DNA from 3 places in the Streptomyces sp. NPDC001904 genome. Region 2 is predicted to be linked to each of the others. Evidence: riboswitches for the same ligand, from Rfam matches in the RefSeq annotation. Region 2 holds a riboswitch; each other region holds the start of a gene.
What was found. Region 2 has a riboswitch for cyclic di-AMP ahead of ABT127_RS16630 (M23 family metallopeptidase). Riboswitches for the same ligand answer to the same signal wherever they lie in the genome.
Positions count from the first base shown of each region.

Region 1 (7,495 bases), on a different contig from region 2:
AAGGCGCGGCAGGTGCAGGGGGAGCGCGGGCACGTCGTCGCGGTCATCGGTGACGGCGCGCTGACCGGCGGCATGGCCTGGGAGGCGCTGAACAACATCGCGGCGGCCAAGGACCGCCCGCTGATCATCGTGGTCAACGACAATGAGCGCTCCTACGCGCCCACCATCGGCGGCCTCGCCAACCACCTGGCGACCCTGCGCACGACCGACGGCTACGAGAAGGTGCTGGCCTGGGGCAAGGACGTCCTGCTGCGCACCCCCGTCGTCGGACACACCGTCTACGAGTCCCTGCACGGCGCCAAGAAGGGCTTCAAGGACGCGTTCGCCCCGCAGGGCATGTTCGAGGACCTGGGCCTGAAGTACGTGGGACCCATCGACGGGCACGACATCGGGGCCATGGAGTCCGCGCTGCGCCGCGCGAAACGCTTCCACGGGCCGGTCCTCGTGCACTGTCTGACCGAGAAGGGCCGCGGCTACGAGCCGGCGCTCGCGGACGAGGCCGACCGTTTCCACACCGTCGGCGTGATGGACCCCCTCACGTGCGAGCCGCTCGCCCCGGCAGGCGGCCCGTCCTGGACCTCGGTGTTCGGCGACGAGATCGCGGCGATCGGCCGGGAGCGCGCGGACGTCGTCGCCATCACCGCGGCCATGCTGCACCCGGTGGGCCTGACGAAGTTCGCCGCCGAGTTCCCCGACCGGGTGTGGGACGTCGGCATCGCCGAACAGCACGCCGCCGTCTCCGCCGCCGGGCTCGCCACCGGCGGACTGCACCCGGTCGTCGCCGTGTACGCGACCTTCCTCAACCGCGCCTTCGACCAGCTCCTCATGGACGTCGCCCTGCACAAGAGCGGCGTCACCTTCGTCCTCGACCGGGCCGGGATCACCGGCGTCGACGGCGCCTCGCACAACGGCATGTGGGACATGTCCGTGCTCCAGGTGGTGCCGGGGCTGCGGATCGCCGCGCCGCGCGACGCCGCCCAGCTCCGCGCCCAGCTGCGCGAGGCCGTCGCCGTGGACGACGCCCCGACCGTGCTGCGCTTCCCCAAGGAGTCCGTGGGCGCGCCGGTCCCGGCCGTCGACCGGGTGGGCGGCATCGACGTGCTGCACCGGTCCGACAACCCGCGCGTGCTGCTCGTGTCGGTCGGCGTGATGGCGCCGGTCTGCCTGCAGACCGCCGAACTGCTGGCGGCCCGCGGCATCAACTGCACGGTCGTCGACCCCCGTTGGGTCAAACCCGTCGACCCGGATCTCGCCCCGCTGGCGACCGGGTACGAACTCGTCGCCGTCGTCGAGGACAACAGCAGGGCCGCGGGAGTCGGCTCCGCGGTCGCCCTCGCGCTCGGCGACGCCGAAGTCGATGTGCCCGTACGGCGGTTCGGAATCCCCGAGCAGTTCCTCGCGCACGCCAAGCGCGGTGAAGTGCTGGCCGACATCGGTCTGACACCGGTGGAGATCGCCGGGCGGATCAGTACCTCCCTCAGTGTGAAGTCCGGCAAGGAGAACGACGCATGAGCAAGGAGTTCGACCTCCAGACGCTGCTCGCCGAGCGCGGCGCCGAACGGTACGAGCTGCACGCCAAGTACCTCAACCACCAGCTGCCGAAGATGCTGCACACCATCGGCTTCGACAAGGTCTACGAACGGGCCGAGGGCGCCCACTTCTGGGACGCGGACGGCAACGACTACCTGGACATGCTCGCCGGATTCGGTGTCATGGGCCTGGGTCGTCACCACCCCGTCGTCCGCAAGGCGCTGCACGACGTCCTCGACGCCTCCCTCGCCGACCTGACCCGGTTCGACTGCCAGCCGCTGCCGGGACTGCTCGCCGAGAAGCTGCTCACCCACAGCCCCCACCTGGACCGGGTGTTCTTCGGTAACAGCGGTACGGAAGCGGTCGAGACGGCGCTGAAGTTCGCCCGCTTCGCCACCGGGAAGCCGCGGGTGCTCTACTGCGCCCACGCCTTCCACGGTCTGACCACCGGCTCGCTGTCGGTCAACGGCGAGGACGGGTTCCGCGACGGGTTCGCCCCGCTGCTGCCCGACACCGCCGTCCCGCTCGGCGACCTCGACGCCCTGGCGCGGGAGCTGAAGAAGGGCGACGTCGCCGCGCTCATCGTCGAGCCCATCCAGGGCAAGGGCGTGTACGAGGCACCCCCCGGCTATCTGCGCGCCGCGCAGCAACTCCTGCACCAGCACAAGGCGCTGCTCATCGCCGACGAGGTGCAGACGGGCCTCGGCCGCACCGGCGACTTCTACGCGTACCAGCACGAGGACGGCGTCGAGCCGGACCTGGTGTGCGTGGCCAAGGCGCTGTCCGGCGGGTACGTGCCCGTGGGTGCCACGCTCGGCAAGGACTGGATCTTCAAGAAGGTCTACTCGTCCATGGACCGGGTCCTCGTCCACTCGGCCAGCTTCGGCTCCAACGCGCAGGCCATGGCCGCGGGCCTCGCCGTGCTCTCCGTGATGGAGGACGAGGAGACCGTCGCGAACGCCCGGGCCATGGGCGACCTGCTGAGGACCCGGCTCGCCGCGCTCATCGACCGCTACGAGCTGCTGAGCGACGTGCGCGGCCGCGGCCTGATGATCGGGATCGAGTTCGGCCGGCCCAAGTCGCTGAAGCTGCGCAGCCGCTGGACCATGCTGCAGGCCGCGCGCAAGGGCCTGTTCGCGCAGATGGTCGTGGTGCCGCTGCTGCAGAAGCACCGGATCCTCACCCAGGTCTCCGGCGACCATCTCGAAGTCATCAAGCTGATCCCGCCGCTCGTCCTCGACGAGGCGGACGTCGACCGGTTCGTCGAGGCGTTCACCGCCGTCATGGACGACGCGCACGGCGGTGGCGGGCTGATGTGGGACTTCGGGAAGACCCTGGTGAAGCAGGCGGTCGCCATCCGCTGACCGGGGCGAGGTCCGATTGCCTCAGGGGCTTGCCTCTGAGGCAATAAAGTTGCCTCTCGGGCAGGGCTCTGGCTGAATCGACGGTATGAGCCCCGCCCTCCCCGAGGAGGCTCCGGAACCCCCGGAGCTGCCTGCTGTCGCGCCCCAGCTGCGCGCCCTGCGCCGCCGTGCCTCCCTCACCCTGGAGGCCGCGGCCCGCACGGCCGGCCTGTCACCGGCCCACCTCTCCCGGCTGGAGACCGGACAGCGTCAGCCTTCGCTGCCGATGCTGCTCGCACTCGCCCGTACCTACGGTACGACGGTCTCCGAACTGCTCGGCGAGGCCCCCGCCGACCGTGACTCCGTCGTGCGCGCCGGGACCATGGAGCCGACCGAGGCGGGCGGCTGGACCTACGTCCAGGCCGGCGCCCCGGGCCGCGGCATGCAGGCGCTGCGCGTGCACGTCCCGTACGGCGCCCAGGGCGACATCGTGCGCGTCCACCCCGGCGAGGAATGGCTCTACGTCCTCGAAGGGCGGCTGAGGCTGCGCCTGGGGGACACCTCGTACCGGCTCGGACCGGGAGACAGCGCCCACTTCGACTCGCTCACCCCGCACCGCATCGCGGCCGCGGACACCGGCGGGTCCGACCTCCTCTTCGTCCACACCCTGCTGCAGAGCCCGACGACCGCACTGTGCCTGGGAGGCATGTCATGAGCGACGCAGAACGGCCGGGCGGCCGCGACATCGAGGACAAGCTGCCGCGCGGCATCTGGGTGCGGGTCCTGATCTACGTCTTCGTGGGACACGCCTTCGCCGCGTTCGTCTACCTGCTCTTCACGCTGGGCGGGAACCGCTGAGGCGGACCCTCCGGACGGATCAGACGACGAGGCGCTCGCGCAGCCGGTCGCGGGCGGCCGCGTCCAGCTTCAGGCCCTCCGCGAAGTAGCGGTCGGTGGTGCCCCACGTCTGCTCGATGGTCTCGAAGGCCGCGTGCAGGTACTCGGCGCGGGCGTCGAAGAGCGGCGCGAGCAGCTCCATGACCTCGGGGGAGTAGGCGTCGTCCGGGGTGGTGCCGTTGCGGCGGACCTTGTAGCGGCGGTGCTTCTCGTTCGACTTCAGGTAGTCCGCCTCGATGGCGTCCCGCTCGACGCCGACAGCGAGCAGCGTCACGGCGATCGACAGTCCCGCCCGGTCCTTGCCGGCCGCGCAGTGCATGAGGGCGGGCGTGCTGTCGTCGGCCATCGCGTGCAGCACCCGGCTGTGCTCGGCGGTGCGGTCGCCGATGATGCTCCGGTACGAGGTGATCATGCGCTGCGCCCCGCGCCCGTCGGAGAGCAGCGCACGCAGCTGGTCGGTGTCGCCGTCGCGGACCATCTTCCAGAACTCGGCGCCGTCGGCGGGGTCGGACAGCGGCAGGTTCACGTTGCGCACGCCGGGCAGCTCGACGTCGGCGCCCTCCAGCTTCTGGTCCGCCGCGTTGCGGAAGTCGAAGACGGTGTGCAGCCCGAGCGTGGTCAGGAACGCGGCGTCCTCGGCGGTGGCGTGCGCGAGGTGACCGCTGCGGAAGAGCACGCCGGGCCGTACGTGTCCGCCGTCCACGGTCGGAAGGCCGCCCACGTCGCGGAAATTGCGCACTGCGGTCAGTTCGGGCTCGGTGGACGGGGCGTGCTGCGTCACGTGGGGCTCCTCCGCATCGGGCGCGCCGGCGCCGCTCGCCGGTGGGCCTGCGTCTGACGATACGACATCGATTCCCCGGGCAACCATCCGTCTGTTTTGTCCAGTTTCGCGCCAACTATCCGTAAGTGAACGGAGATTGTGGACCTGTGCGTGAGCGGGCTCATAGCGGTGACGGTGCGTGGCGGTTTCCGGGAATGGCGAGCGGCGGAATTCCCGCAGGTATGGCGCTGGTAAAGGCGTGACGGCGACACAGGGTCACACAGGAATCCCTCAAATGATCACTGAGAAACCCCGGAAAGCGAATTCGCTGTTTGTCGCGGCAGGTTCCGCTGCCTTACGGTCACCCATCACACCGGACGGAACGCCTAGTCCTGCCGCCGCCCGGAATTCCCACCACGACCCGTGACGGCAGGAGCGGGGGACCCACAGGCAGTACGCCGCCGAGGGATTTCCCGACGTGGCTCGGGGTGCAGCCGGTCCTCTTCCCGGAATCCGGCCGGACATCTCCAGTCCGAACCCGACAGCTCACCTCGCAGGCGACGGAGAGGAAAAGCGTCATGTCCGCACAGGCGAAGCACCGCCGTCCGAAGACCCGCCGCGCCACCCGCGCCGCCGCCCTCGCCACTGTCGGAGGGGCCGCACTCGCGCTGCCCCTCATCGGTGCCACCGGAGCGCAGGCCGCCGACTCCGGCACCACCACGTACACGGTGAAGTCCGGCGACACCCTGGCGAAGATCGCCGAGAGCCAGCACGTCGACGGCGGCTGGCAGCAGCTCTACAAGGACAACAAGAACGTCATCGGCGCCAACGCGTCCCTGATCACGCCCGGTGTCAAGCTCACCGTCGGCGGCGCGGGCGGTACGGCCACGGCGACCACGGCCAGTGCCACCTCGACCGGCTCCGGTTACGTGAAGCCCGTCGAGGGCTCCGTCGGCACCCAGTACCACTCGTCCGGCGCCATGTGGTCCAGCGGCTACCACACGGGTACCGACTTCATCGTCGGCACCGGCACCCCGGTCAAGGCCGTGTCCAACGGCACCGTCGTCTCGGCGGGCGACGGCGGCGCGTACGGCAACCAGATCGTCATCAAGAACGCCGACGGCTACTGCGCCCAGTACGCGCACCTGTCCTCGCTCGGCGTCTCCGCCGGTCAGACGGTCACGGCGGGCCAGCAGATCGGGCTGTCCGGCGCGACCGGCAACGTCACCGGACCGCACCTGCACTTCGAGATCCGCACGACGGCCAGCTACGGCTCGGACGTCGACCCGGTCGCGTACCTGCGCGGTCACGGCGTCGGCATCTGACCCGTCCGCCCCCCCGTCCGCACCACGCGGCACACGGATCACACCCGGCTCCCAGATATTCCCTGGGGGTCGGGTGTGTTTTGTCACCACTCGTCAACCCCTGGTTACGGTCGCGTAGGTCACACCCGGGGGTGAAAGATGTGTGGTCGTGGCAAACGAATCGAGAGCACTCACGGACGCAGCGAACCAGGCCGACGCGACGGACACGCACGACAGCGGCCTGATCCGCTCGTACGCCGCGGTGGGAGACAGCTTCACCGAGGGCGTCGGGGATCCCGGGCCCGACGGGACCTTCGTCGGCTGGGCCGACCGGCTCGCCGTCCTCCTGGACGACCGGGCCCCCGAGGACACCTTCCAGTACGCGAACCTAGCCGTACGCGGCAAGCTCATCGACCAGATCATCGAGGACCAGATCCCGCGCGCCGTCGAGCTCGCCCCGGACCTGGTGAGCTTCGTCGCGGGCGGCAACGACATCATCCGGCCCGGCACCGACCCGGACGACGTGGCCGAGCGCTTCGAGAAGGCCGTGGTCCGGCTGACCGAGGCCGCGGGCACCGTCCTGGTCGCCACCGGCTTCGACACCCGTGACGTCGCCGTCCTCAAGCATCTGCGCGGCAAGATCGCCACGTACAACATGCACGTGCGGGCCATCGCCGACCGCCACGGCTGCGCGATGCTCGACCTGTGGTCGCTCAAGTCCATCCAGGACCGCAGGGCCTGGGACGAGGACCGGCTGCACCTCGCCGCCGAAGGACACACCCGGGTCGCGCTGCGCGCCGGCCAGGCCCTCGGCATCGAGGTGCCCGCCGACCCCGAGCAGTCCTGGCCGCTGCTGCCGCCGCGCGGCACGTTCGCCGTCCGGCGCGACGACATCCACTGGGCACGGGAGTTCCTGGTGCCGTGGATCGGGCGCCGGCTGCGCGGCGAGTCCTCCGGCGACCGGGCGCAGGCGAAGGGGTTCCTCGACCCGCACGAGATCAAGCTGCAGCTGGAGTCCGCTTCTTAGACGTCCCGGGCGTCCCAAGCGGCCAAGGTGCTTCAGGTGTCCTGAGGGTCCTGGGTCCCCTCGGGCTCGTGTGCTGGAGCGCGGTCAGCTCCTGGACGTCAACTCGGCTCGCTCAAGGCCCAGTTCGCGGGCGAGTGCCTCGTCCACCCACTCCTGGGCGCGGGCCCGGGACACCGCGCCCCCGTACGTCGTCATCTGCACGGCGAGGCCGTCGAGAAGGGCCGTCAGGCGCAGGGCCGTGCCCATCGGGTCGGGGCAGCGGAACTCGCCCGCAGCCACGCCTTCGGCGACGACCTCGGCGAGGGCCGCCTTCCACTGCCGGTCGAGATCGCGCGTGACCTCGCGCAGCGCGGGTTCGCGCAGGGCGGCGGCCCAGCCCTCGATCCACAGCCGCCAGCCCTTGGCCTGGCCGGTGGGCGCGTACCAGCGCACGGCGGCCCGCAGCCGCTTCAGCGCGGTGGTCCGCCGGCCGAGCAGCTTGCGGAGACGGGCCAGGTCGTCCTCGGCGGCGTGGGTGAAGGCGGCCGAGACGAGCTGCTCCTTCGTCGAGAAGTGGTACAGCACCAGCGCGTTGCTCACCCCGAGCGACGAGGCCACGTCGGCGATGCGCACGGCGGCCACTCCGCGCACCTCG
Region 1 is NZ_JBEOYI010000005.1:411,363-418,857, reverse strand. Features, by position in the region: gene dxs (1-deoxy-D-xylulose-5-phosphate synthase) at 1-1,512, shown strand, start outside; gene ABT127_RS11265 (aspartate aminotransferase family protein) at 1,509-2,894, shown strand; gene ABT127_RS11260 (helix-turn-helix domain-containing protein) at 2,980-3,588, shown strand; gene ABT127_RS11255 (DUF6126 family protein) at 3,585-3,731, shown strand; gene ABT127_RS11250 (tyrosine-protein phosphatase) at 3,751-4,551, opposite strand; cyclic di-AMP (ydaO/yuaA leader) riboswitch at 4,933-5,105, shown strand; gene ABT127_RS11245 (peptidoglycan DD-metalloendopeptidase family protein) at 5,109-5,855, shown strand; gene ABT127_RS11240 (SGNH/GDSL hydrolase family protein) at 6,076-6,861, shown strand; gene ABT127_RS11235 (TetR/AcrR family transcriptional regulator) at 6,946-7,495, opposite strand, start outside.
Region 1: it holds a riboswitch for cyclic di-AMP, as region 2 does, so the genes downstream of both, ABT127_RS11245 (peptidoglycan DD-metalloendopeptidase family protein) here and ABT127_RS16630 (M23 family metallopeptidase) in region 2, are expected to answer to the same signal.

Region 2 (7,495 bases):
CGGCACCAATATTCTCCTGATGGGAACGGACAGCCGCGACACCATCACGCGTGCGGAGAAGGAGAAATTCCACGCCGGCGGAGTCGCCTGCAATTGCAGTGACTCGATGATGCTGGTCCATCTGTCGCAGAAACACGACCGGGTCAGTGTGGTCAGCCTGCCGCGGGACTCGTACACGGAGATTCCCGCGTACGAGGAGCCCGACGGCACGAAGCGCGAGGCCCACCCGGCGAAGATCAACGCCGCGTACGCGGAAGGCGGCGCGCCGCTCGCCGTGGCGACGGTCGAATCCATGACCGGGCTGCGCATCGATCACTTCCTGCAGATCGACTTCCGGCGGTTCATCGACGGCGTCGACGCGGTCGACGGCGTGACCGTGTGCACCAAGCGCCGGCTCTCGGACTCGGCCACGAAGCTGAACCTCGCGCCCGGGAGCCACCGTCTCGCCGGGGGGCCGTCCCTGCAGTACGTGCGCTCGCGCCACGTGGACACCAGCGCCGACCTGGGACGCGTCCAGCGCCAGCAGCGGTTCCTGGTCAACGCGCTGCGGAGCGCCGGGCTGAAGAAGACCCTCGCCGACCCTGCCGGGGCGGCCGGTCTGGCCAGGACGCTGCTCGGCTCGGCCTCGGTCGACCAGGGCTTCAGCGCGTCCGATCTCATCGCCCTCGCCCGCGAACTGCGGAGCATGCCGCTCAAGGACATGGAGTTCGGGACGGTGCCCATCGCCGGGTTCAACCCGCTGATCGAGAACGTGGGCTCCACGCTGCGCTGGGACAAGGAGCGTGCCGACCGGCTCTTCACGACGCTCCGCGAGGACCGCCAGGCGACGTCCCCGAACTCCCGGACCGAGCCGCTGGACCCGCCGCGCCTCCAGGAGCAGCCCATCGTGCGCGGGGACAAGTACGCCTGCGCGTGACCCGCGAACACCCCGGGCGCTGGGCCGAACGGGTCGCGCTCCGCAACCGTCCGAATCCTCATCAGTTGATCAAGTGTGGCTCCGCAATCGGAGCTCGTTCAGTGAAGGGAAATCACATGAAGCAGAAGCTGTGGGCAACCGCGACGCTCGCGGTGTCCGTCGCCGGTCTGTCGGCCGTGGCCGCCCCGCAGGCGCTGGCCATCGGTGACGACGGCGGCACGACGTCCATCAGCGGCAACGGCGCGGAGCAGGCGTACGGCAACTCCGCGACCCACGGCGACATGAGCCCGCAGCTCGGCCTCGTCCAGGGCTCGCTGAACAAGCCCTGCATCGGTCTGCCGGCCAAGGCCAACGTCGGTTCGCTCGTCGGCGTCGTGCCGATCGCCGTCCAGGACATCCCGGTCCTGTCGGCCCCGCAGAACCAGCAGTGCACCGAGAACTCGACCCAGGCGAAGGGCGACGAGCCGCTGTCGCACATCCTGGACGACATCCCGGTCCTGTCCGGCAACGGTGCCGCGAACCACTGAAGGACCTGAGGGGGCAGTCGCCGGTGTGCGGCTGCCCCTCTCCCGGCCCCGGGCACGACGATGGCGGCGGATCGAAGGTGATCCGCCGCCATCGTCGTGCCGGAGGTCCTACTGGACCGAGGGGATCGCGTTCGTCACCGGCGCCACGAGGTCGGTGAGCTGGTGCAGTTCGTTCAGCCGGTTGAGCCCGCCGAGCTGGGCCGTGGTGCTGGGCACCGCCGCGCGCTGCTCCTCCGGGATCGCCATCGTCGACACCGAGTCGAGCGTCGCGGTCGGCGAGATGGCTTCGCCGTCACCGCCGAGCGGAAGGGGAGCGGCACCGGCCGACGGCACCGCGATCGCGGTGGCACCGACGGCGAGCAGGACAGCGGTCATGGCGCGTCGAGTTGAGGTCATGCCCCTACAACGGTGCGCCCGTCCGGGCAGATACGGGGGCCGGGGGGTGCCCACCCGTCAGGTCTAAGCGGCGGCCGGCCTGTTCGGTTCCGGTGGCCGCCCGGCTCCGGCGCGGCGCAGGGGTGCCGTACGGGTGTAGGGGCCACGTACGCTCCGCGGCATGGCGGGTGAGGTGGGGCTTGCGCTGATCGTGGCGGTCGCGGGATGTGTGCAGTGGCTGACCGGGATGGGGTTCGCGCTGGTCGCCGCGCCCGCCCTGGTGCTGCTGCTCGGGCCCGCCGACGGGGTGCTGCTCGCCATCTGCGCCGGGGGAGTGGTGAGTTGCGCCGGGCTCGTGGGCGGGTGGCGGCGGGTGCGGCCGCGGGACATGGTGCCGTTCGTGGCGGCGGCCGTGTGCATGGTGCCGGTCGGGACGTGGACGGCGGCGCGGCTGTCCGAACCGGTCCTGATGACGGTGTTCGGCTCGCTCGTGTGCGGGGCGGTGGCGCTGGTCGCGCGCGGTGCGCGGCTGCCGGGGCTCGGCGGGCCCGGGGGCGCGGTGGTCGCCGGGGGCGCGGGCGGGTTCATGAACGCGGCGGCCGGGGTGGGCGGCCCGCCGTTCTCCCTGTACGCCGTGAACTCGGGCTGGGCCATGCGGGAGTTCGTGCCGAACGCGCAGTTCTACGGGGTGGTGGTCAATGTCGTGTCGGTCGCTTCGGGGGGACTGCCGGGGCTGGACGCGCGGGAGTGGGGCGTGGCGGGCGGGGCGTTGTTCGCGGGTGCGCTGGTGGGACGGGCGTTGGCCGGGCGGGTGCCGGAGCGCGGGATGCGGGGGCTTGTTCTGGGGCTGGCCCTGGCGGGCGGGGTGGTCGCCCTGGGGAAGGGGGTGTGGGGGTTGTAGGGCGGGTGCGGGCCGGTCGCGCCCCCCGGCGGAGCCGCCGATGGAGATGCGCAACGCGCGCGATCTCCATCGGCTCAACAGATACTGCGGGCTCGTGGCGCAGGGGTCAGGCTGCCAGTGACCGAACCTGAGGCCGGAGGTAGGGCATGGCAGCGGCGAGACGCCTTCTTCTGGGGGGCCTGCTCCCCCTCGTCACGATCGTGGCGGCGGGCTGCGGCTCGGCGCCCGCCGACAGCGGCGCGCAGGCCGTCTCCGCGCCCCGGGCCGCCGGCGGGGCCTTCACCCACCCCGGTGTCCTCGTCGGCAAGGACCAGCTGACGGCCGCCCGCGACCACGTGGCCCGCAAAGAAGAGCCGTGGCTGTCGGCGTACCGGGAGATGAGCCGCAGCAAGTACGCCGCGCTCGACTACACGCCCAAGGCGTACGAGACCGTGGAGTGCCCGCCCGACACCCGCCCGGGGCAGGGCTGCGTCGAGGAGCGCGAGGACGCCATCGCCGCGTACACCCAGGCCCTGCTGTGGAACATCACCCGGGACAAGGCCCACGCCGAGAAGGCCGTGGAGATCATGGACGCCTGGTCGGACAAGGTGAAGCGGCACACGGAGGGCAACGCCGGACTCCAGACCGCCTGGGCCGGCAGCTCCTGGGCCAAGGCCGCCGAGCTGACGCAGTACACGTACGACGGCTGGCCCGACGGGCAGGAGCTGAAGTTCCAGCGGATGCTGCGCGAGGTGTACCTGCCCGTGGTGCAGCCCGGGTCCGCCGACTTCAACGGCAACTGGGACCTGGTCATGGCCGACGCCACCATGAACATGGCCGTCTACCTCAACGACCACAGCGCCTTCGACAAGGCCGTGCACCACTTCCGCGCGCGCGTGCCCGCCTACTTCTACCTCTCCTCCGACGGTCCGCTGCCGGTCGAGCCCGAGGGCAGCGGCATCGACACCCCGGCCAAGCTCCAGACGTACTGGTTCGGGCAGACCACCTTCAAGGACGGCCTCGCCCAGGAGACCTGCCGCAACTTCAAGCACGCCAGCTACTCGCTGGCCGCCACCTCGCACATCGCCGAGACCGCCTGGCACCAGGGCGTCGACCTGTACGGCGAGGTGAAGGACCGGCTGCGGGCCGCGCTGGAGTTCCACTCCAAGTACCAGCTCGGCGCCGCCGCCCCGTCCTGGCTGTGCGGCGGCAAGGTGCAGCGGGACATGGGGCCCGACACCGAGGTCGGCCTCAGCCACCTGCGCGGCCGTCTCAAGATGGACCTCCCGCAGACCGAGAAGCTGACCCGCAAGGAGCGGCCCGAGGGCACCGACGACCTCTTCGTGGCCTGGGAAACCCTGACCCACGCGACCGCCGCCTGACGGATTCGCGTTCTGCCGCCCTCATGACGTAGAGTCGGGTTCACCGACGCGGGGTGGAGCAGCTCGGTAGCTCGCTGGGCTCATAACCCAGAGGTCGCAGGTTCAAATCCTGTCCCCGCTACTGAAGGCCGAGGCCGGAATCTCATCGAGATTCCGGCCTCGGTCGTTTCCGCGCGTCCGCCACCCGTACGGACCACACCAGGTCGCCGCCGCCGCGCTCCCCGGGAACCCTTGACGAGACGCCGGAAACCGGGCGCGGACGTGTCAGGAGACGAGCGGTGGGGAAGCGCGGAGGACGGCACAGATCGGTCGCGGACAGCAGCGGTACGCGGTGGTTCCTGCGGGCGCTGCCGGTCCTGCTGATCCTGGGCGGCGCCTGCTACGAGTACGTCACCCCCTCCGGCTTCTCCGGGGCCCCGCTGTTCAGCGCGGCGCCCCTGGTCACCGCCCCGTTCTTCTCGCTGCGCAGCACGGTCCTGGCCGGGCTCGGGTCGGTCCTCGCGATCCTCGTCGTCCACTTCAGGTACACCCAGCGGGTCGGCACCGACATCGTCACCGAGATGGCCACCGTGGCCACCGTCTGCGTGCTCGCCTGCTTCATCAACCAGATCGTGCGGCGCAGCAACGAACAGCTGGACTCCGCCCGGCGGATCGCCCAGGCCGCCCAGTTCGCCGTTCTGCCCGAACCGGCCGACCGGATCGGCGGCCTCGCCATCGCCGCACGCTACGAGGCCGCGCAGGCCGGCGCCTTCATCGGCGGTGATCTGTACGCCGTCCAGGACACTCCGCACGGCGTGCGCATCGTCGTCGGGGACGTGCGCGGCAAGGGCATGGGCGCGGTCTCCGCCGTCGCCGTCGTCATCGGGGCGTTCCGGGAGGCCGCCGAGCAGGAGGGCAGCCTGGAGGCGGTCGCCCTGCGCCTGGAGCGGGCGCTGGCCCGCGAGGGCACCCGGCGCGACGGCATCGACGACTTCGAGGGCTTCACCACCGCCGTGCTCGCCGAGATCCCGCACGGCGAGCAGCGCGTCCGCATCGTCAACCGCGGCCACCCCGAGCCGATCCTGCTGCTCGGCGACGGCACGGTCCGGACGATCCCCGTCGTCGACGGCGTGGGCGCGCTGCCGCTCGGGATGGGCGAGCTCGGCTCCTGGCCGGACCGGGTCGCCGAGGCCGAGTTCCCCGGCGGGGCCACGCTGCTGCTCTACACCGACGGGCTCTCCGAGGCGCGCGACGCCGCGGGCGTCTTCTACGATCCGGCGGCCCGGCTGTCCGGGCGGATCTTCCCCGGGCCGGAGGAGCTGCTCCTCTCCCTCGCCGCGGAGGTGCGCGCGCACACCGGTGGCGGCGCTACGGACGACATGGCTCTGCTCGCGGTGCGGCGGCCGTGACTCTCCGCAGACGCTGCCGATAACAATTGACGAACCGTCAGAACAGTGGCCGGTTCACACCGCCGGTCAAGTCGCCCCTTTCCGGCCGGTCCTGACCCGATAAATCCCGGCCCAGGACGTGAACGATCAGTAGGAACAGCTTGGAATTACTGTCTGCTGTCTATTAACGTTCGATAACGCAGCGCGGTCGTCCCAGCCGTCACCAGCGACGGCTCCGCGCGCACGCGCTTAATCCCGCAAGGGAGCCGGGGAACCACCAACTTGGGGTGAATCGGGCATCTTTGGGTGCTCGTAGGAGACCTTCCTGCTCCGAACCCGTCAGCTAACCCGGTAGGCGAGAAGGAAGGAAAGGAGAGCGCCCCCGTGGCGTCGAACCGGCCTGCCCCCGAGTTCTCCTCAGTGAAGGATCCGTCGACCGACGCGTTCGGCCCCCAGCCCGAGAGCTGGGAGGAGTGGAACCCCACCGAGGAGTCCGTCCGCCCCGTCCGCGGCAGGCACCGCGTGGCCCGGCAGCGCGGAGGTCTCGCGCGCAGCTCCACCGTTCTCGGCGTCGGCGTGATCGCCGCCGTCGGCGCGGGCGGCATCGCCACCGCGCAGGGCGGCAAGCCCGCCGTCCACATCTCCATGCCCGACCTGTCCGCCGTCAAGGACTCGCTGCCCGAGGCCACGTCGCTGCCCGGTGTCGGCGCGCTCATATCCGACGGCTCCGAAGGCGCTGACGGCTCCGACGCCACCGCCGCCCCGCTCACCACGGTCGGCAGCGGGACGTCCGACGCGGGCGAGGCGCTGCGCACCCGGATCCTGGCCCAGGCCGAGACCCAGCAGGACGCCGCCGACGCCGCCGCCAAGCAGGCCGCCGAGCAGGCCGCCGCCGAGCAGGCCGCCGACGAGGCCGTCGCCAAGAAGGCGGAGGCCGACAAGAAGGCCGCCGCCGAGAAGAAGAAGGCGGAGGAGGAGGCCAAGAAGAAGGCCGAGGCCGAGCGCCTCGCCAAGCTGGCCAAGAGCTACAAGCTCCCCGTCGCCTCCTACACGATCACCGGCACCTTCGGGCAGCCCGGCGCCATGTGGTCCTCCGGCTACCACACGGGCCTGGACTTCGCCGCTTCCACGGGTACCCCGATCTACGCCGTCCACTCCGGCACCGTCACGGAGGCCGGCTGGGCGGGCGCGTACGGCTACCGCACGATCATCACCCTCGACGACGGCACCGAGCTGTGGTTCTGCCACCAGTCGTCGATCAACGTCAGCGCCGGCCAGAAGGTCTCCACCGGCGATGTCATCGGCCGCGTGGGCGCCACGGGCAATGTCACCGGACCCCACCTCCACCTGGAGGTCCACCCCGGCGGGGACGCCACCGGCATCGACCCGGCCGCATGGCTGCGCGAGCGCGGCCTGACCCCCTGAGCAGCCGGTTCGTCCGCGTTCTCTGAACTCCGGCGGTCCTGGCGGCAACCCCCCGACGCCAGGGCCGCCGGTTTTGCCTGTCCTTGAAGCGCGTACCGCCCGGATCATGGAATGCCGTGCTCCGGAAGGGCGTTGAAACAGGGCATGACTTCTTCTGTTCTGCGCCCCCTCGGCTCCTCCGGCCTCGACGTCTTCCCGCTCTGCCTCGGCGGCAATGTGTTCGGCTTCACCGCCGACGAGGCCAGCAGCTTCGAGGTGCTCGACGCCTACGTCGCGGGCGGCGGCAACTTCATCGACACCGCCGACTCCTACTCGGCCTGGGCGCCGGGCAACAAGGGCGGTGAGTCCGAGACCCTCATCGGCCGGTGGGCCAAGGCCCGCGGCCGGCGCGACGACGTCGTCATCGCCACCAAGGTAGGCCGCCACCCCGACTTCCCCGGCCTGCGCGGCGACAACATCAAGGCCGCCGCCGACGCCTCGCTGCGCCGCCTCGACACCGACTACATCGACCTCTACTACACGCACTTCGACGACGACGAGACCATCCCGGTCGAGGAGATCATCGGCGCGCTCGACGAGCTGGTGAAGGCCGGCAAGGTACGGCACATCGCCGTCTCCAACAT
Region 2 is NZ_JBEOYI010000008.1:328,677-336,171, forward strand. Features, by position in the region: gene ABT127_RS16595 (LCP family protein) at 1-916, shown strand, start outside; gene ABT127_RS16600 (rodlin) at 1,033-1,443, shown strand; gene ABT127_RS16605 (hypothetical protein) at 1,552-1,839, opposite strand; gene ABT127_RS16610 (TSUP family transporter) at 2,000-2,719, shown strand; gene ABT127_RS16615 (alginate lyase family protein) at 2,866-4,080, shown strand; tRNA gene ABT127_RS16620 (tRNA-Met) at 4,128-4,201, shown strand; gene ABT127_RS16625 (PP2C family protein-serine/threonine phosphatase) at 4,359-5,468, shown strand; cyclic di-AMP (ydaO/yuaA leader) riboswitch at 5,684-5,820, shown strand; gene ABT127_RS16630 (M23 family metallopeptidase) at 5,832-6,872, shown strand; gene ABT127_RS16635 (aldo/keto reductase) at 7,017-7,495, shown strand, end outside.

Region 3 (7,495 bases), on a different contig from region 2:
TTCGAGCGCACGAACTACTTCGAGACCATGCCCGCCCACCAGCTGGAGCTCGCGCTCTGGCTGGAGGCCGACCGCATGGGCTCGCTCCTGACGGCCCTCGACGACGAGTCGATGGAGAACCAGCGCGACGTCGTCAAGAACGAGCGCCGGCAGCGCTACGACAACGTCCCGTACGGCACCGCCTTCGAGAAGCTGACCGCCCTCATGTACCCCGAGGGCCACCCGTACCACCACACGCCCATCGGTTCCATGGCCGACCTGGACGCCGCCACGCTGGAGGACGCGCGGAGCTTCTTCCGCACGTACTACGCGCCGAACAACGCGGTGCTCTCCGTGGTGGGCGACATCGACCCCGAGCAGACGCTCGCGTGGGTCGAGAAGTACTTCGGTTCCATTCCCGCCCACGACGGCAAGCCCGCCCCGCGCGACGGCGGCCTGCCGGACGTCATCGGCGAGCAGCTGCGCGAGGTCGTCGAGGAGGAGGTGCCGGCCCGCGCCCTGATGGCCGCCTACCGGCTCCCCGCGGACGGCACGCGCGCGTCCGACGCCGCCGACCTCGCCCTGACCGTGCTCGGCGGCGGCGAGTCCTCGCGGCTGTACAACCGCCTCGTGCGACGGGACCGCACCGCGGTCGCCGCCGGCTTCGGCCTGCTGCGGCTCGCCGGCGCGCCCTCCCTCGGCTGGCTGGACGTGAAGACGTCCGGCGACGTCGAGGTGCCCGTCATCGAGGCGGCCGTCGACGAGGAGCTGGCCCGGTTCGCCGAGGAGGGGCCGAGCCCCGAGGAAATGGAGCGCGCGCAGGCCCAGTTGGAGCGCGAGTGGCTGGACCGGCTCGGCACCGTCGCGGGCCGCGCCGACGAACTGTGCCGCTACGCGGTCCTGTTCGGTGACCCGCAGCTCGCCCTCACCGCCGTGCAGCGTGTCCTCGACGTGACCGCCGAGGAGGTCCGGGAGATCGCCGAGGCCCGCCTGCGCCCCGACAACCGCGCGGTCCTGGTGTACGAGCCCACGGGCCCCGCCGAGGCCGACGACGAGACCGCAGCGAACGACGAGGAGGCGGGCCAGTGACCGAGCAGCTCGCGAGCATGGACTTCCACCCTCAGCCGCAGCCCGGTGCGGCCAAGCCCTGGGCGTTCCCCGCCCCGCAGCGCGGCGCGCTCGACAACGGCCTCACCGTCCTGCACTGCCACCGCCCCGGCCAGCAGGTCGTCGCCGTGGAGGTCAATCTGGAGGCGCCCCTGGAGGCCGAGCCCCAGGGCCTCGACGGCGTCGCCACGATCATGGCGCGCGCCTTCAACGAGGGCACCGACAAGCACTCCGCCGAGGAGTTCGCGGCCGAACTGGAGCGCGCCGGCGCCACCATGGACGCGCACGCCGACCACCCCGGCGTCCGGGTCTCCCTCGAAGTGCCGGTCTCCCGGCTCCCCAAGGGCCTCGCCCTCCTCGCCGATGCCCTGCGGGCGCCCGCCTTCGCCGACAGCGAGATCGAGCGCCTGGTGGCCAACCGGCTCGACGAGATCCCGCACGAGAGCGCCAGCCCGGCCCGCCGCGCCGCCAAGGAGCTCTCCAAGCAGCTCTTCCCGGCCGACGCGCGCATGTCGCGCCCGCGCCAGGGCACCGAGGAGACCGTCGCCGCCATCGACGCGTCGGCGGTCCGCGCCTTCTACGAGAAGCACGTACGCCCCGCCACCGCCACCGCCGTGGTGGTGGGCGACCTCACCGGCGTCGATCTCGACGGCCTGCTCGCCGACACGCTCGGCGCCTGGACCGGGAACACCGCGGAGGCGCGCCCCGTGCCGCCCGTCACGGCCGACGACACCGGCCGCGTCGTCATCGTGGACCGTCCGGGCGCCGTGCAGACCCAGCTGCTGATCGGCCGCATCGGACCCGACAAGCACGACCGGGTGTGGGCCGCGCAGATCCTCGGCACGTACTGCCTGGGCGGCACGCTCACCTCGCGCCTCGACCGGGTCCTGCGCGAGGAGAAGGGCTACACCTACGGGGTGCGGTCCTTCGCGCAGGTGCTGCGCTCCGCGCCGGACGGGACGGGCGCCGCGATGCTCGCCATCAGCGGTTCCGTGGACACCCCGAACACCGGCCCCGCGCTGGACGACCTGTGGAAGGTGCTGCGCACGCTGGCCGCGGAGGGCCTCACGGACGCCGAGCGGGACACGGCCGTGCAGAACCTGGTGGGGGTGGCCCCGCTCAAGTTCGAGACCGCGGCGAACGTCGCGGGCACCCTCGCCGACCAGGTCGAGCAGCACCTGCCCGACGACTACCAGGCCCGTCTGTACCGTCAACTCGCCGAGACGGGCACCGTGGAGGCCACGGCGGCGGTCGTGAGCGCCTTCCCGGCGGACCGTCTGGTGACGGTCCTCGTGGGCGACGCCGCGCAGATCGAGGAGCCGGTCAGGGCGCTCGGCATCGGCGAAGTGACCGTGGTCACCGGCTGATCGGCACACCGCGCCGCACCGCATCGGAGCCCCGGCGACCCGTGAGGTCGCCGGGGCTCCGGCGTGTCCGTGATGTCCCTCACGTGAGCAAACGCGATCACCTCGCTTCGTATATGTCCGAAATGGTGTGGAGGTTGCGTGTCTGCCCTGTGGCATGCGCGACAAAAGCCGGGATCCGTTTGTTGATTAAAAGATGTCCCGCTTAGCGTCGGTCCGGCTGTCCGCCGCACCAGTGCCGCGCCCGCGTCACCGGACAGTCATCGCCGAGTCCCCCAAGGCGCGAGCCGGGGGAGCCGGGGACCCACCGAAGTCCCTGGGGTGAATCGGGCTCCTCCCGCAAGGGGGTTGCCCGTAGGAGACCTTCCTGCTCCGAACCCGTCAGCTAACCCGGTAGGCGAGAGGGAAGGAAAGGATCAGCCTCTCCATGGCGTTCACCCGTGCCACCGGGAAGCACCGTCGTCCGAGCCGCATCACGCGTACCACCGCACAGGTCGCGAGTGTCGCCGCGCTCACCACGACCGGTGTCGTCGGCGGCCTCGCCGCCCCCGCGCTCGCCGCGGACACCGCGGCCCCGGAGCAGAACAACCTGACGCAGGCCGTCTCCATCGGCGACTCCCTCGCCGACCAGATCGACGCCCAGGCCGCCGCCCAGAAGAAGGCCGCCGACGCGGCCGCCGCGAAGAAGAAGGCGGAGGCCGAGGCCAAGAAGCGGGCCGAGGAGGCCAAGCGCAAGGCCGAGGAGAAGGCCAAGAAGGAGCGCGAGGCCAAGGAGCGCGCCGCCCGGGAGGCCGAGCGCAAGCGCCTCAACTCCTTCGTGGCGCCCGTCTCCGGCTCGTACGTCTCCACCGCGTACAAGGCCAGCAGCGGTCTGTGGTCCTCCGGCAGCCACACGGGCATCGACTTCCACGCCGCCACCGGCACCGCGGTGCACGCCGTGGGCTCCGGCACCGTCGTCGAGGCCGGCTGGGGCGGCGCGTACGGCAACAACATCGTCATCAAGATGAACGACGGTACGTACACCCAGTACGGTCACCTGTCGTCCATCGGCGTCTCCGTCGGCCAGTCGGTCACCCCCGGCCAGCAGATAGCCCTCTCGGGCGCCACCGGCAACGTCACGGGCCCGCACCTCCACTTCGAGGCCCGCACCGGTCCCGACTACGGCTCGGACATCGACCCCGTCGCGTACCTGCGCTCGCACGGCGTGAACGTCTGACGCGCCCACGCCCGACCCACCTCCGAAAGCCCCGGCTCGCCGAGCCGGGGCTTTCGCGTCGCCTGTCCCGAGCAGACCTCCGGTGTCCAAAAAATATCCCTGGATTCCGGCCTGCCGTCGGAAATTCAAGCGCGGTGGAATAGAGTCGTCGGTCAAGCGCGCTGACCGGAGGTCAATCGCGTTTGTACGGGCGTCAATCGACCGCGTTTCGCGGGGATTAAGGCGGAGGTCGGGTCATGCGCATTCCCGCGCACTCGGTATGCACGGCGATCCGCGACGACATCGTCGCGGGTGTCTACGAGCGCGGCGGCAGGCTCACCGAGGAACTGCTCGCGCGGCGCTACGGCGTCTCGCGCGTTCCGGTCCGTGAGGCGCTGCGCACCCTGGAGGCGGAGGGGTTCGTCGTCACGCGGCGGCACGCGGGCGCGTGCGTCGCCGAACCCACCGAGCAGGAGGCCGCCGATCTCCTGGAGATCCGTATGCTGCTCGAACCGCTGGGCGCGGCCCGTGCGGCCCAGCGCCGCACCGAGGCCCACCTCAAAGTGCTGCGCGGCCTGGTCAGGCTCGGGCAGGAGCGCTCCAGGCGGGGGCAGAACGAGGATCTGCGCTCCCTGGGCGGCTGGTTCCACGAGACGCTCGCCCAGGCCTCCGGAAGCCCCGGTCTGATCACCCTGCTGACCCAGCTGCGGTACAAGATCGCCTGGATGTACGCGGTCGAGACCCCGCCCCGGCCGGCCGACTCCTGGTCCGAGCACGGGGCCATCGTCGACGCCGTGGCCCGCGGCGACGCCGAGCGGGCCCGCGCCCTGACGGCCCAGCACACCGAGCGGGCGACGGCGGCCCACCGGCTGCGCGTCCCGCGCGCGGGTGAGCGTGTGAGGACTTCGCAACATCCCGTAAACACGGCGGGGCTCCAGCATTAACAGGGGAGCCGTATACAAAGAAGTGCACTATTCGCGGAATGGGTCGCGCCCTGTTTTCCGCTGCCTATGCCCGTGCCGCATTCAGTGCGGCGGCTTCCCCCTGCGCATATCCCTGTGTTTTATTCTGCAGGCTTTTTCGCGCACTTCTTTCATGCGTCAATTTCAGTGAGTGCGGGAAGAGCGTCCAGGGCCGTCGTGGCACAGAACGACGGAGCCGCGCGCTCCGAAGAGAAACGCGCGGCTCCGTCGAAGGGTGCCGTGGGTCAGACGGTCTCGGGAAGCTCGTCGAGGCCCTCGGCGACCAGCTTGGCCAGCCGGTCGAGCGCGGCGTCCGCCCCCTCGGCGTCGGAGGCCAGGACGATCTCCTCGCCGCCCTGGGCGCCCAGGCCCAGCACCGCGAGCATCGAGGCGGCGTTGACGGGGTTGCCGTCGGCCTTGGCGATCGTCACGGGGACGCCGGCCGCCGTGGCCGCGCGGACGAAGATGGAGGCGGGACGGGCGTGGAGGCCCTCGGCCCAGCCGACGTTGACGCGGCGCTCAGCCATGTGATGCTGCCCTTCAGGTGTCTCACAGTTGTCTAGACCATTCTCACACACCGTGACCCGTGCTCGCCGCGGACCCACGTCCCGTACGCGCACGGCCCTTCGGCCTCCTTCAGCCTGCCTCCCACGCGCGCGGGCCGCGACCCGTGCGACGGCGACACGCATCCCTCCGCCGGCCGGCGGTCGGCCCTACCCTTGCGGCATGGAGACCCCGTCGGACCGGCACGCCTACCCCGCCCACTGGGAGGCCGACGTGGTGCTGCGCGACGGCGGCACCGCCCGGATCAGGCCCATCACCACCGCGGACGCCGAGCGGCTGACCAGCTTCTACGAGCAGGTCTCGGACGAGTCGAAGTACTACCGCTTCTTCGCGCCCTACCCGCGGCTGTCCGCCAAGGACGTGCACCGCTTCACCCATCACGACTACGTCGACCGGGTCGGCCTCGCGGTCACGGTGGGCGGCGAGTTCATCGCGACGGTCCGCTACGACCGGATCGACGCACGGGGGATGCCCGCCTCCGCCCCGGCCGACGAGGCCGAGGTCGCCTTCCTGGTGCAGGACGCCCACCAGGGGCGCGGTGTCGCCTCCGCCCTCCTCGAACACATCGCGGCCGTCGCGCGCGAGCGCGGCATCCGCCGGTTCGCCGCCGAGGTGCTGCCCGCCAACACCAAGATGATCAAGGTGTTCCGGGATGCCGGATACACGCAGAAGCGCAGCTTCGAGGACGGCGTCGTCCGCCTGGAGTTCGACATCGAGCCCACCGAGGCGTCCCTCGCCGTGCAGCACGCGCGCGAGCAGCGCGCGGAGGCCCGCTCCGTGCAGCGCCTCCTCGCGCCCGGCTCCGTCGCCGTGATCGGCGTGGGACGCACGGCCGGAGGAGTGGGCCACAGCGTTCTCGGCAACCTGAAGGCGGCCGGATTCACCGGCCGCCTCTACGCCGTCAACAAGGCGTTCCCCGCCGACCTCACGGAAGTCGACGGAGTGCCCGCCCACCGTTCGGTCGGGGACATCGACCCGGCCCAGCCCGTGGACCTGGCCGTCGTCGCGGTGCCCGCGCCGGACGTCCCCGAGGTCGTCGCCGAATGCGGCGCGCGCGGCGTACAGGGCCTGGTCGTCGTGTCCGCCGGATACGCCGAGAGCGGCGCCGAGGGCCGGGAGCGCCAGCGCGAACTCGTCCGCCAGGCACGCACCTACGGCATGCGCATCATCGGGCCGAACGCCTTCGGGGTCGTCAACACCTCGCCCGACGTACGGCTCAACGCCTCGCTCGCCCCCGAGATGCCCCGCGCCGGACGCATCGGCCTGTTCGCCCAGTCCGGCGCCATCGGCATCGCCCTGCTGTCCCGGCTGCACCGCAGGGGCGGCGGCGTCACGGGGGTCACCGGCGTCTCCACGTTCGTCTCGGCGGGCAACCGCGCCGACGTCTCCGGCAACGACGTCCTGCAGTACTGGTACGACGACGCCGACACCGACGTCGCCCTGATGTACCTCGAATCGATCGGCAACCCGCGCAAGTTCACCCGCCTCGCACGCCGTACCGCGGCCGCCAAGCCCCTGGTGGTCGTCCAGGGAGCCCGGCACAGCGGCATCGCGCCGACCGGGCACGCCGTCCGTGCCACGCGCCTGCCCTACGCCACCGTCTCCGCCCTGCTGCGCCAGGCGGGTGTCATCCGCGTCGACACGATCACCGAACTCGTCGACGCCGGACTCCTGCTGGCACGCCAGCCGCTGCCCGCGGGCCCGCGCGTCGCCATCCTGGGCAACTCGGAGTCGCTCGGTCTGCTGACCTACGACGTCGCTCTCTCCGAGGGGCTGCGGCCCAAGACACCGCGTGACCTCACCACCCAGGCCTCCGCCGCGGACTTCCGGGCCGCCCTGGAGGAGGCGCTGGCCGACGACAAGACCGACGCCGTTGTCGTCACCGCGATGCCGGTGGTGGGGGAGGACCCGACCGGGGACGCCGAACTGGCGGCCGCCCTGAGCGCGGCCGCCGCCACCGCCCCCACCAAGACCGTGCTCGTCGTCCACGTCGAACTCGGCGGCCTCGCCGAGGCGCTCTCCGCCGCGACCAGCACCGGCCCCAACGCCCCGACCCTGCCGACCCCCGCGACCGCCGGGACCCCGGAGGGCGCCCCGCGCCTCATCCCCGCCTACCCCGCGGCCGAGCGCGCCGTCCGCGCCCTCTCCGAAGCCGCCAAGTACGCCCAGTGGCGGCGCGACGCGGCGGAGCCCGGCAAGGTGCCCGAGTTCGACCGCGTCGACGAGCAGGCCGCCGCGGCCCTCATCACCGGACTGCTCGCCAAGGACGACGATCCGCGTGGCACGGACCTCGCCCCCGAGGACGCCCGCGACCTGCTCGCCCT
Region 3 is NZ_JBEOYI010000021.1:25,672-33,166, reverse strand. Features, by position in the region: gene ABT127_RS28320 (M16 family metallopeptidase) at 1-1,068, shown strand, start outside; gene ABT127_RS28315 (M16 family metallopeptidase) at 1,086-2,453, shown strand; cyclic di-AMP (ydaO/yuaA leader) riboswitch at 2,705-2,865, shown strand; gene ABT127_RS28310 (M23 family metallopeptidase) at 2,878-3,666, shown strand; gene ABT127_RS28305 (GntR family transcriptional regulator) at 3,903-4,589, shown strand; gene ABT127_RS28300 (HPr family phosphocarrier protein) at 4,853-5,134, opposite strand; gene ABT127_RS28295 (bifunctional acetate--CoA ligase family protein/GNAT family N-acetyltransferase) at 5,334-7,495, shown strand, end outside.
Region 3: it holds a riboswitch for cyclic di-AMP, as region 2 does, so the genes downstream of both, ABT127_RS28310 (M23 family metallopeptidase) here and ABT127_RS16630 (M23 family metallopeptidase) in region 2, are expected to answer to the same signal.